2 regions of the Arthrobacter sp. DNA4 genome follow, and region 2 is predicted to be linked to the other one. Evidence: riboswitches for the same ligand, from Rfam matches in the RefSeq annotation. Region 2 holds a riboswitch; the other holds the start of a gene.
The links. Region 2 has a riboswitch for S-adenosylmethionine ahead of NMQ03_RS02910 (cobalamin-independent methionine synthase II family protein). Riboswitches for the same ligand answer to the same signal wherever they lie in the genome.
Positions count from the first base shown of each region.

Region 1: another riboswitch for S-adenosylmethionine. It lies ahead of NMQ03_RS13555 (aminotransferase class V-fold PLP-dependent enzyme); the one in region 2 lies ahead of NMQ03_RS02910 (cobalamin-independent methionine synthase II family protein).

Region 1 covers NZ_CP101466.1:2,941,327-2,947,171, forward strand. The annotation lists partial or broken gene NMQ03_RS13530 (sigma-70 family RNA polymerase sigma factor) at 1-47, opposite strand, end outside; gene NMQ03_RS13535 (DoxX family protein) at 284-832, shown strand; gene aroA (3-phosphoshikimate 1-carboxyvinyltransferase) at 839-2,227, shown strand; partial or broken gene NMQ03_RS13545 (ribosome small subunit-dependent GTPase A) at 2,211-3,321, shown strand; gene hisN (histidinol-phosphatase) at 3,366-4,178, shown strand; SAM riboswitch class IV at 4,331-4,444, shown strand; partial or broken gene NMQ03_RS13555 (aminotransferase class V-fold PLP-dependent enzyme) at 4,481-5,845, shown strand, end outside.
Region 2 covers NZ_CP101466.1:592,588-598,432, reverse strand. The annotation lists partial or broken gene NMQ03_RS02920 (adenylosuccinate synthase) at 1-484, opposite strand, end outside; gene NMQ03_RS02915 (M14 family zinc carboxypeptidase) at 719-1,783, opposite strand; SAM riboswitch class I at 2,000-2,104, shown strand; gene NMQ03_RS02910 (cobalamin-independent methionine synthase II family protein) at 2,118-3,326, shown strand; gene NMQ03_RS02905 (uracil-DNA glycosylase) at 3,538-4,167, shown strand; gene NMQ03_RS02900 (DUF3151 domain-containing protein) at 4,291-4,713, opposite strand; gene fbaA (class II fructose-bisphosphate aldolase) at 4,714-5,733, opposite strand.

The sequences.
Region 1 (5,845 bases), 2.2 Mb from region 2:
GTGCTCATTGCCTTCAAGTCTACTGTCAGGCGCCCCGCAAGGGGCATGCCGTACTCCGGCGGCTCGGCGGCCAGTTTGTCCACTGCCACCGGTCCTGCCTGTCTGGTCCCGTCCAACACCTTCCGCAAGGCCCAACTCCGCTCTGTATCGGGTGAATGATCGCCGGGCCCGTCCCGCGGACCCGACAGCCATAACCGTCTTCCACGGGCAAATATTCCCCAAAAGTGCAAGACTAGGACCGACTCCGCCGCTCGCCGCGGCTCGTCCATCCAGGAGGAAATCCATGTCCTTTGTCCGCACGCTCGCCCGGCCCATGCTCGCTTCCAGTTTCGTTCTTGCCGGACTGGATAAGCTCAAGAACTCCGACGACACTGCCCAGCAGCTCTCCCCCCTGCTGCGCAAGGCTGCGGCCTCGCTGCCCTTCCAGACGAGCGAGAAGACCCTGGCCCGCGTCATCGGCGGAACCCAGGTGGGAGCCGGCGTCCTGTTCGGCCTTGGCAAATTCTCCCGGCTCTCCGCCGGCCTGCTCACCGTGGTCTCCCTCCTGAACACCTTCGTTGAGTGGCGCAGCGCGGACATCAGCAGCAAGGAAGGGCGCGAAGGCCGCAGGAACCAGCTGCTCAAGAACCTCTCCCTCAGTGGCGGCGCCCTGCTCGCATCCGTGGATACTGCAGGCAAGCCCGGCCTCGCCTGGCGCGCCGAACACCTTGCCGCCGACGCGCGCCGCAACGCTTCGCACCTGGCCGCCGACGCCCGCAGGACCACCACCAAGAAGCTGAACAAGGCGGACAAGGCCGTACGCCGCGCCGTCGAGCACGCCGCGGGAGCCTAAGCACGAATGACCGCAGCAGCTGCCACCCGGGACGCATCCGGAACACCCGTCCAGCACTGGGCCGCACCTTTCGCAGCCCGGCCCGTCAATGCCACCGTAACCGTCCCCGGCTCGAAGTCCCTGACCAACAGGTACCTGGTCCTCGCGGCCCTCGCGGACGGACCGTCCCGGCTCCGGGCCCCCCTGCACTCCAGGGACTCCGCGCTCATGATCGAGGCGCTCAGGCAGCTCGGCGCCACCATCACCGAAGTGCCCGGGGACGGCTCCTTTGGACCTGACCTGGAGGTTGTTCCGCTCCCGGCGGCAGCCGCGCCGTCCGCCACCAGGATCGACTGTGGGCTTGCCGGCACCGTCATGCGGTTCGTCCCGCCGCTCGCGGCGCTCCGCAACGGAGCCAGCGTGTTCGACGGCGATCCGCATGCCCGGAAGCGTCCCATGGGGACCATCATCGAAGCCCTCAAAGCCCTGGGCGTGGCCGTTTCCGCCGAAGACGGCAGCGCCCCGTCGTCGCTCCCGTTCGTGGTGGAAGGCACAGGCGCAGTCCGGGGCGGCCACCTGGTGATCGATGCCAGCGCCTCGTCGCAGTTCGTCTCCGCCCTCCTGCTGGTGGGAGCAAGGTTCGACGAGGGCCTGCACCTTGAGCACGTGGGCAAGCCGGTGCCGAGCCTGGACCACATCAACATGACGGTGGCTGTCCTGCGCGGCGCCGGCGTGTCAGTGGACGACTCGGTCCCCAACCACTGGGTGGTGGCGCCGGGACCCATCCGCGCCTTCGACCAAAGGATTGAACAGGACCTGTCCAATGCCGGGCCCTTCCTGGCGGCGGCCCTGGCGTCACGGGGCACGGTCCGCATCCCCAACTGGCCCACGGAAACGCAGCAGGTGGGCGACCTCTGGCGCGGCATCCTGACCCGGATGGGAGCCACCGTCACCCTGGCCGACGGCGTCCTGACCGTCACGGGCGGCCCGGAGATCAGGGGCGGTGACTTCGCTGACACCAGTGAGCTGGCTCCTACCGTCGCGGCCCTGTGCGCCCTTGCCACGGGGCCCTCCCGGCTCAGCGGGATCGCACACCTCAGGGGACATGAGACCGACCGGCTGGCGGCCCTGGTCGCGGAAATCAACCGGCTCGGCGGCGACGCCGAGGAAACCAGCGACGGCCTGGTCATCCGGCCCGCCCGGCTGCACGCCGGCGTCGTCCACAGCTACGCCGACCACCGCATGGCCACTGCCGGGGCGATCCTTGGCCTCGCGGTGGACGGCGTCCAGGTGGAGGACATCGCCACCACAGCCAAGACCATGCCCGACTTCCCGCAGCTCTGGGCAAGCATGCTGGCCCAGGATGCTGCCGGGGCGCCGGGGCCGGAAGGGCGCGGCAGTGGCGCGGAGCACTGATTCCTGGGACGAATCAGACGTCCGGATCCGCCCCAGCAAGAAAGGCTCCCGGCCCCGGACCAAGGACCGGCCCAGCCACGACGATGCCGTGACCGGTCGGATCATCACGGTGGACCGCGGACGGTACACGGCAGTGGTGGGCGAAGACTCGGACAACGAGCGCGTTGTCATCGCAGCGCGGGCCCGCGAACTGCGCCGCTCGCCCGTGGTGGCCGGCGACTTCGTCTCGCTCGTGGGGGACGTGTCCGGGGCCCCGGACACGCTGGCCCGACTGGTAAAGATCCAGGACCGCCATACCCTCCTGCGCCGCAGCGCCGACGACACCGACCCCGTTGAGCGGGCCGTCGTGGCCAACGCCGACCAACTGGTGATTGTGGTGGCGGCCGCCAACCCGGAGCCGCGAACCGGGTTCATCGATCGCGCCCTGGTGGCTGCCTACGACGCAGGAATCGAGCCGATCCTGCTGGTCACCAAGGCCGACGTCAAGGACCCTGCGGAGTTGCTGTCCAACTACACCCACCTGGACTTCCCGGTGATCATCAGCCGGACTGCGGATGCTCGAGCCTCGGGGATCGACGCAAGGTCCGACGACGGCCTCTCGGCAAGGCTGGACAGCGCTGCGGTCGCCGCCCTGCGCGACCACCTCGACGGCAAGGTCACCGTAATGCTGGGGCACTCCGGCGTGGGCAAGTCCACCATGGTGAACGCGCTGACCGGTGCCGAGCGGGCCACAGGTGGAGTAAACGCGGTCACCGGGCGCGGCCGCCACACGTCGTCGTCAGCCCTGGCCCTGCGCCTGGCAGACGCGCGGCAGCTGGATCATTGACACCCCCGGCATCCGTTCCTTCGGACTGGCACACGTGGACCCGGACCGGATCCTGCGCTCCTTTCCCGACCTCTCCCCCGGCATCGAAAACTGTGAACGCGGCTGCAAGCACACTGTAAACGCGGTGAACTGCGGCCTGGACGACTGGGTGGCAGGCGGGCACGCAGGTCCCACCGGCCCGGCACGCCTGGCATCGCTCCGGCGGCTGCTCGGCGCTGACCCCCGCATGGAAGCACAGGAAACCAAAGAGCTCGGCAGCGTCAACTGACGCGTTCTCCCGGCAGAAACGTCCGCAGACGGTAGTTTGTAACCATGATCCAACCCGCTTCGAGCTACAACGATGACCTGCGCCTGGCCCATGTCCTGGCCGACTCCGTGGATGACCAGACCATGGGCCGCTTCAAGGCCCTGGACCTCCACGTTGAGACCAAGCCGGACCTGACGCCCGTCACCGACGCCGACAAGGCAGCCGAGGAGGCCATCCGCGGCCAGCTCTCCCGCTCCCGGCCACGCGATGCCGTCCTGGGCGAGGAATTCGGCAGCACCGGGCACGGTTCACGGCGCTGGATCATCGATCCCATTGACGGGACGAAAAACTTTGTCCGGGGCGTCCCGGTCTGGGCCACGCTGATCGCCCTGGTGGACGAAGGCGAGCCCGTGGTGGGCGTCGTCAGCGCCCCGGCCCTCGGCAAGCGCTGGTGGGCGGCAAAGGGCATGGGCGCGTACATGGGCCGGTCCCTGGCAGCTGCTACCCGGCTGCGCGTCTCGAACGTGTCCAGCCTCTCCGACGCCTCCCTCTCCTACTCCAGCCTGACCGGCTGGAAGGAACGCGGAAACCTCGACGAATTCCTTGGGCTGACCGAGGACGTCTGGCGGACCCGGGCCTACGGCGATTTCTGGTCGTACTGCATGGTGGCAGAGGGCTCCGTGGACATCGCCTGCGAACCGGAGCTCAACCTCTACGACATGGCTGCGCTGGTGCCGATCGTCGTTGAGGCGGGCGGCCGGTTCACCTCCCTCGAAGGCGAGGACGGACCGTTCGGCGGGAACGCGCTGGCCACCAACTCGATCCTGCACTCAGAAGTGCTGCACCGCCTCAACCCGTACCTGGACGACCTGCTGTAACTGCCACGATTTGCCCCCTTAAACGAACATTGCGACGCCGGACACCTCCAGACGGGGGTGTCCGGCGTCGTTTATTCGATATTGCGTAACAAAGCCCTTAACAATTGCCGCGGCTTCAATCCTGGCCGCCCCATGTCCTACGCTTTTATGCAGGTCACGAGTGCCAGCGCAAAACCCCGGTTTGCTGGTAAGCAACCCTCCATTCGCGGCGGGGTGCCCCGGGTGACGACCAGGCCGGTCCGGAGTGGATGCGGCAAGCGCGGATTCCCTATGCCGGAGTCCTGTATTCAAGTGAGGTCTCTGTGACAACTGCCACCGTCTCCCCCCAACCCGCCATTGCCGAAGGCCGCATTGCCGGCGATCGCCACGCCGTTGCCGGCCGTCCCCTTGCTGCCGTCACCGGCGCCGAAATCCAGGCACCGCTGATTTCCGGCGGCCACATCCGGTACGCGAACCTTGACTACGGCGCATCCGCTCCGGCGCTCTCCGTGGTCTCCGCCTACCTGAACGAGATCCTGCCCTACTACGCGAGCGTCCACCGGGGGCCGGCTACGCGTCCCAGATCAGCACGTCCGTTTACGAGAATGCACGCAGCATTGTCCGGGACTTCGTGGGCGGCCGGACGATTCGGTCATCTTCACCCGCAACACCACCGATTCGCTGAACCTCCTGGCCGGCTGCCTGCCTGCCACCAACGGCCGGCATGACGGCGAAGTCCTCTACCTGGACATCGAACACCATGCCAACCTCCTGCCGTGGCAGGGGGTTCCGCACCGCAGCATCGTTGCCGCCGACACGGTGGCGGGCACCCTGGACGCCGTCCGGACCGAACTGGAGCAGGGCGGAGTCAGCCTGCTGGCGGTCACCGGCGCCTCCAACGTCACCGGCGAGATTCTTCCCATCCGGGCCCTGGCCGCGCTGGCCCACCAGCACGGTGCCCGGATCGTGGTGGACGCGGCCCAGCTCGCTCCGCACCGCCGGGTGGACATCAGCGCGGACGGCGTCGACTACCTCGCCTTTTCCGGCCACAAGCTGTACGCGCCGTTCGGCGCGGGTGTCCTGGTGGGACGTCCCGACTGGCTGGACACCGGCGTCCCGCACCTCGCCGGCGGCGGGGCGGTCAAGGAAGCACGGCTCGACGGCGTCAGCTGGGCCACCGGGCCGGCCCGCCATGAGGGGGGCTCGCCGAACGTCCTTGGCGCCGCCACCCTGGCCCGCGCCACCCAGGTCATCGCCGAACTCGACCAGGACCGGTGGCATGCCCACGAGTCAGCGATCAGGTCTTTCCTGGTGGAGGGCCTGCAGGACATCGACGGCGTCACCGTCCACCAGATCTTCAAGGACACCAACCCGGAAACGGACACCATCGGCGTGGTCAACTTCTCAGTCGAGGGCTACGACGCAGGGCTGGTGGCCGCCTACCTTTCCGCAGAGCACGGGGTGGGCCTGCGCGACGGACGCTTCTGCGCCCACCCCCTGTTGAAGCGCCTGGGCCTGCCGTCCGGTTCCCTCCGGGCAAGTTTCGGCGTGGGTTCGCGGCTGGAGGACGCCGAACGCCTCCTCACCGGCATCCGGACACTGCGCAGCAACGGACTGGGATGGGACTACGTGGTGGACGCGGGCCGCTGGGTGCCCGCCAACGATGTCCGCACCTACCCGCACTGGGC
Region 2 (5,845 bases):
CGAGCCTTCCACCTTCTGGCGGAGGATGGATTCGTCGAAGACGTCCTGGACGCGGATGCCCAGCCGTGCCACCTTGTCCATGTAGGCGGGGCCGATGCCGCGGCCGGTGGTGCCGATGGCGCGGCTGCCGAGGAAGCGTTCGGTCACCTTGTCCAGCACCTGGTGGTACGGGGCCACCAGGTGGGCGTTGGCGGAGACCCGCAGTTTTGAGGTGTCGGCGCCGCGCGCCTGGAGTCCGTCGATTTCCTGGAAGAGGGCCTCAAGGTTCACCACGCAGCCGTTGCCGATGATGGGAACAGCGTTGGGGCTGAGAATGCCGCAGCAGCTTGAGTTCGTACTTTTCACCGCCTACGACGACGGTGTGCCCGGCGTTGTTGCCGCCGTTGGGCTTGACGACGTAGTCAACACGGCCGCCCAGCAGGTCGGTGGCCTTGCCTTTTCCTTCGTCGCCCCACTGGGCTCCTACGATCACAATTGCTGGCATGGGATCCTCCCCCATTCGTTCGGACTGCCCGGTCCTGCCACCAGGTGGCGGGCCCATGCAGCGCCGTTCATGAGAATGCCCCGAACATACCGGCCTTCGCACAGCCGCAGCACGGCGCAGCGAAGCAAGAGTTCCGGGGCTCTTACCACCCAAGTTTAGCCGATAGGGCACTTTGTCCACTGTTGTGGCCCGCCGCGGCCCTTTCTGCCAAAAGGCCGCGGCGGCCGGTGCCGCCTACTCGTCCTCAGCCTCCCCGGCGGGCCGGGACGTCTGTTCGGCGAGCGTGTTCCAGAAGGAGGTGTCGGCGTCGGCAATGGACCCGTCCGCGATGGCCGCGGCCGTGGAGGTCAGCGTGGTGACGGTCTGCTTGATCAGGTAGCCGTTGCTGCGCTGTCCGAGTGCATAGCCGTCCAAATAGTGGTCCGACATGCCGCGCATCTCGAAGAGCAGGGTGGCGATGCCGTACTCCACGGAGATGCCGTTGCGGCTGATGGTTTCGGCACTGCCGCCCTGGTACTTGCCCAGGTGTCCCCAGCCGGTGGAGTCGACGTTGTTGAAGACCACCGCGCCGAGCTGCTTGGATTTTTCGACGACGGCGGGGTCGGCGTTGGGGGTGGTGGGGTACAGGATGGAGCCGGATACCAGCTTGCCGTCACGCTCCGCCCGGGTGCCCTGGTGGTGCAGGTCGATCATGTAGTCGATCCGGTATTTGCGCATGACGTTGTTGTGCAGCGCCTGGGTCTCCGGCTGGATCTTGGCCACATGGTCGCGGTTCAGGTCCACGCCCTCGGCGTTGTAGCGGGTGAGGTGGCGGTCCCCTTTGGCAAGGTAATTGTCCAGGGAGAAGTTCACGTCCCCCATGGCGCCGTCCGCATTGAGCATGGGCACCACCAGGATGTTCACACCTTTGAGGATGTCGGCGGATTTGCCGGTCCCCAGGTGCTTGATGAACTCCATGGCGCCCTCGGTGGTGAGCTGCTCGTTGCCATGCTGCTGGGTCAGGTACAGAATGGTGGGCTTGGCCGGGTCCGAAATGTACTTGACCAGGTGGATGTCGCGCCCCTTGACCGTCTGCCCGATGACCTCCAGCTCCATTGCCGGCTGGCGCGCGTCCTGGTCCTTCAGGAACGAGACCATCTGTTCGTACGTGGCGAGCTTGGACGTGGTGATCTGGCCGTTGCCGTCGTAGTTGGGGCCTTCGCCTACCGCGTGTGCCAGCGGGGCGGGACCTGCGACGACGGCCAGCGCCAGGGCGCCGGAGACGGCGAAGGTCCCGAAATTTGCCAGGGATTTCTTCACAGTGCGTTACCTCTTTCGAGTGCATCGGGGTGCGACGGCCAGCTCCGTCGCGGGCAGCGGCATGTGACCTCAGCCAACCAAGCTTAACGAAACCTGTCAATAACCTGAACAAAGGCTGTAAGCATGTTTTCGGCAGGGAAGCTTCAGACGCGACCTGTCGCGACATAAAGCGGAGCAGACTTGCCCCGGGGCAGGCATCTGGATTTATGTGAGAGTGAACCATCCGGAGCGGCCGAGAGACCTGGCTCGATGACGCCGCAGCAACCACGGTCCCGCAGGATTCCTGCCGCCCGAAGGTGCTACTGCCAGGACCGATGGAAAGGAAGATTCCAGCATGTCCCTGAACACCGACCACATTCGCGTCACCCACGCAGGATCGTTGCCCCGCACCCCGGAACTCATCGCGGCCAACGCCGCCAAGGAAACCGACGGCGTCACCCCTGAGTTCCTGGAACTCCTGGAGGCCTCCGTGGTGGAGGTGGTCCAGCGCCAGAAGGACCTCGGCATCGACATTCCCAACGACGGCGAATACGGGCACACGATGTCCAGTTCCGTGGACTACGGTGCCTGGTGGAACTACTCCTTCGCACGGCTGGGCGGCCTGGAGCCGACGAATGTGGACCGCTGGGCCGATGCGCAGGTGCACCGTTCTTCCCCCGGCAACATCGTCCTGACCTCCTTCCCGGACCGGCGGGACCGGCAGGCGTTCAACGAGGCCTACAACGATCCCTCGTCGGGCATCCTGTCCCACCGCAAGAGCGTCACGCAGCCCAAGATCGCCGGACCCCTGACCTACACCGGCCAGGACCTGGTGGCGTCGGACATCAGGAACCTGAAGACCGGCCTCGCCGCCGCCGGGTTGTCGGACGGCTTCGTAGCGTCCCTCTCCCCCGGCTCCTGCGCCCGTGTGGCCAACGAGTACTACACCTCGGATGAGGAACTCGTCTACGCGTGCGCGGATGCGATGCGGGAGGAATACAAGGCGATCATCGATGCCGGCCTGACCGTGCAGCTCGATGATCCGTCCCTGGCCGAGAGCTGGGACCAGATCAATCCCGAGCCATCCCTGGAGGACTACCTGAAGTTCATCCAGCTGCGCGTCGAGGCCACCAACTGGGCCCTCCGCGACCTGCCCCAGGAACAGATCCGGCTGCACGTCTGCTGGGGTTCCTGGCACGGCCCACACACCACGGACATCCCGTTCGCCGACATCATCGGCTCGGTGCTGCAGGTCAACGCCGGCGCTTACTCCTTCGAAGCGGCCAACGTCCGGCACGAACACGAATGGCGGGTATGGGAGGACACCAAGCTCCCCGAGGGCAAGGTGATCATCCCGGGCGTCGTCTCGCACGCCACCAACGTGGTGGAACACCCGGACCTGGTGGCAGACCGCATTGTCCGCTTTGCCGACGTCGTGGGCCGCGAGAATGTCATCGCCTCCACCGACTGCGGCCTGGGCGGCCGGGTCCACCCGCAGATCGCCTTCGCCAAGCTGGAGGCCCTCGGCGAGGGCGCCCGCCGGGCCACAACCCGCCTCTGGTAGCTGCGGACGGCGAAGCCGGGACCCGCCGGTTCCGTGGCCTGGCTGAATCAGGTGCACGGGACCGGCGTTTCGTTTCCCGGGGCTTGCTAAACTGGGTAAGGCCGACCAGGAATCGGCCCACCCCAATCAACCGCCGCTGATGTGTCGCGCCCCCGCGTGCCCATTTCCGTGGCGGCAGCAACGCCAATCCCCGCAGGAGAACCAGCACTTCATGACAGCCCTGGCACCCGAAACATTCCACGAACAGCTCATGAGCCGCCGCTACGACCCCAGCGTTGCTGCCGTTAACGAGCTGTGTGATTCCCTTCGGGAGACCAAGCCCGGCACCGTGGTCCCCTATGTGGATCCCATGCACGACGTGGAGGAATGCCGCATCATCAGCCTGTTCTCCAACATTGGCGAGGCGGACCCGTCCGGGTTCATCACCGCCGGGGACCAGGATGCCGCGACCCGCATGCTTGGCCTGCAGTGGAAGCTGGGCCTGCGCCCTGAGTTCGTGATGCCGTGGAACGTCCACCCGTGGCACGTCCCCGGTGAGGCCAACGGAAAGTTCACTCCCGACCAGATCCAGGCAGGCCTGAAGCCGCTGCTGAAGTTCCTGGCACTGGTGCCCCGTGCCTCGGTCATCGTGGCGCACGGCACCGAGGCCAACCGCCTGGCCAACCTGCTGCTGAAGACCGAAGTGCCCCTGCTGTGGCGCCGCGGCCTGAAGACCTACAAGGTCAGGTCACTGAGCGGCCGCGCCTTCGCCGGTTCCCCGGCGCGCCAGGAGGAGTACCTCGAGGACATGCGTGCGGCCTACGCCGACGCCATGGCACGCACCGGAATCGCCAAGCCTTAAACGACCGACGGCGGGTGGTCACCTTTCCAGGAAAGGTAACCACCCGCCGTCGTCGTATCTAGGGGCCTCCGCCGCCGAGGGTTCCCTGGCTCAGCGAAGCGAAGCCAGGGAGGCGGTAGGGAGTTACTTGCCCTCGATGGCTGCCTTCGCCGTGGGGTCCGAGTCGTTGAGGAACTTTTCGATCCGCTCCGGCTCGTCAGCCTCGCCGATGGCAGACGAAGCCCTGCCCAGGGAGTAGAGGGCCCGCAGGAATCCGCGGTTGGGCTCGTGCTCCCACGGGATGGGCCCGACGCCGCGCCAGCCGTTGCGGCGCAGCGAGTCCAGGCCGCGGTGGTAGCCCACCCGGGAGTAGGCGTAGGAGTCGATGACCCGGCCCTCCGCCCACGCCTCCTCGGCGAGCACGGCCCACAGCAGGGAGGACGTGGGGTGCTTGGCCACCAGGTCCAATGCCTCGTGACCGGCATCCAGCTGCCCGTACACCTCGGTTTCGGCAGGCAGGAGCGTGGGCTCCGGCCCCATCAGGTTCCGGCGGAACTCGTCCGACATCTAGAAGGTCTTTCCGGCCGAACCGAGCTGTTTGGTGGCTTCCACCACGCGGGCTGCCAGGCCGGCTTCGGCGGAGGCGCCCCAGACACGGGGGTCGTAGGTCTTCTTGTTGCCCACTTCGCCGTCGACCTTCAGGACGCCGTCGTAGTTCTTGAACATGTGGTCAGCCACCGGACGCGTGTAGGCGTACTGGGTGTCGGTGTCGATGTTCATCTTGATCACGCCGTAGGAGACGGCGTCGGCGATTTCCTGGTCGGAGGAGCCGGAGCCGCCGTGGAACACCAGGTCGAACGGGTTGTCCTTGCCGATCTTGGCACCCACCTGCGCCTGGATGTCCTTGAGGATCTCCGGGCGGAGCTTAACGCCGCCGGGCTTGTACACGCCGTGCACGTTGCCGAAGGTCAGGGCGGTGATGTAGCGGCCGTTCTCACCGGAGCCGAGGGCGTCGATGGTGGCGAGGGCGTCCTCCACCGTGGTGTAGAGCTTGTCGTTGATGGCGTTCTCCACGCCGTCTTCCTCGCCGCCGACCGTGCCGATCTCCACCTCGAGGATCATCTTGGCAGCGGCGGTGCGCTGGAGCAGGTCGCGGGCAATCTTCAGGTTCTCCTGCAGGGTCTCTGCCGAGCCGTCCCACATGTGGGAGTTGAACAGCGGGTTGCGGCCGGCCTTGACCTCAGCTTCGGAGGCCGCCAGCAGGGGCAGGACAAAACCGTCCAGCTTGTCCTTGGGGCAGTGGTCGGTGTGCAGGGCGATGTTCACGCCGTAGTTCTTGGCCACCTCGCGGGCAAAAGCCGCAAAGCCCAGGGAACCGGCAACCATGTCCTTGGTGGAGGCGCCGGACCAGTAGGCGGCACCGCCGGTGGAGACCTGCACGATGCCGTCGGACTCTGCCTCCGCGAAGCCGCGCAGTGCCGCGTTCAGCGTCTGCGAGGACGTGACGTTGACGGCCGGGAAGGCGAATCCGCCCGCCTTTGCGCGGTCGATCATCTCGGCGTAGATCTCTGGGGTTGCAATGGGCATGCTGGCTCCTCTGCTGAGTTTCGTCTGTGGGTGGATGACCCTCAAATAGACCGCTTACGGCTTGGCACCATCCTAGCCATTCCCGGGCCCGGAGTGCTCTGGGTTACGCCCC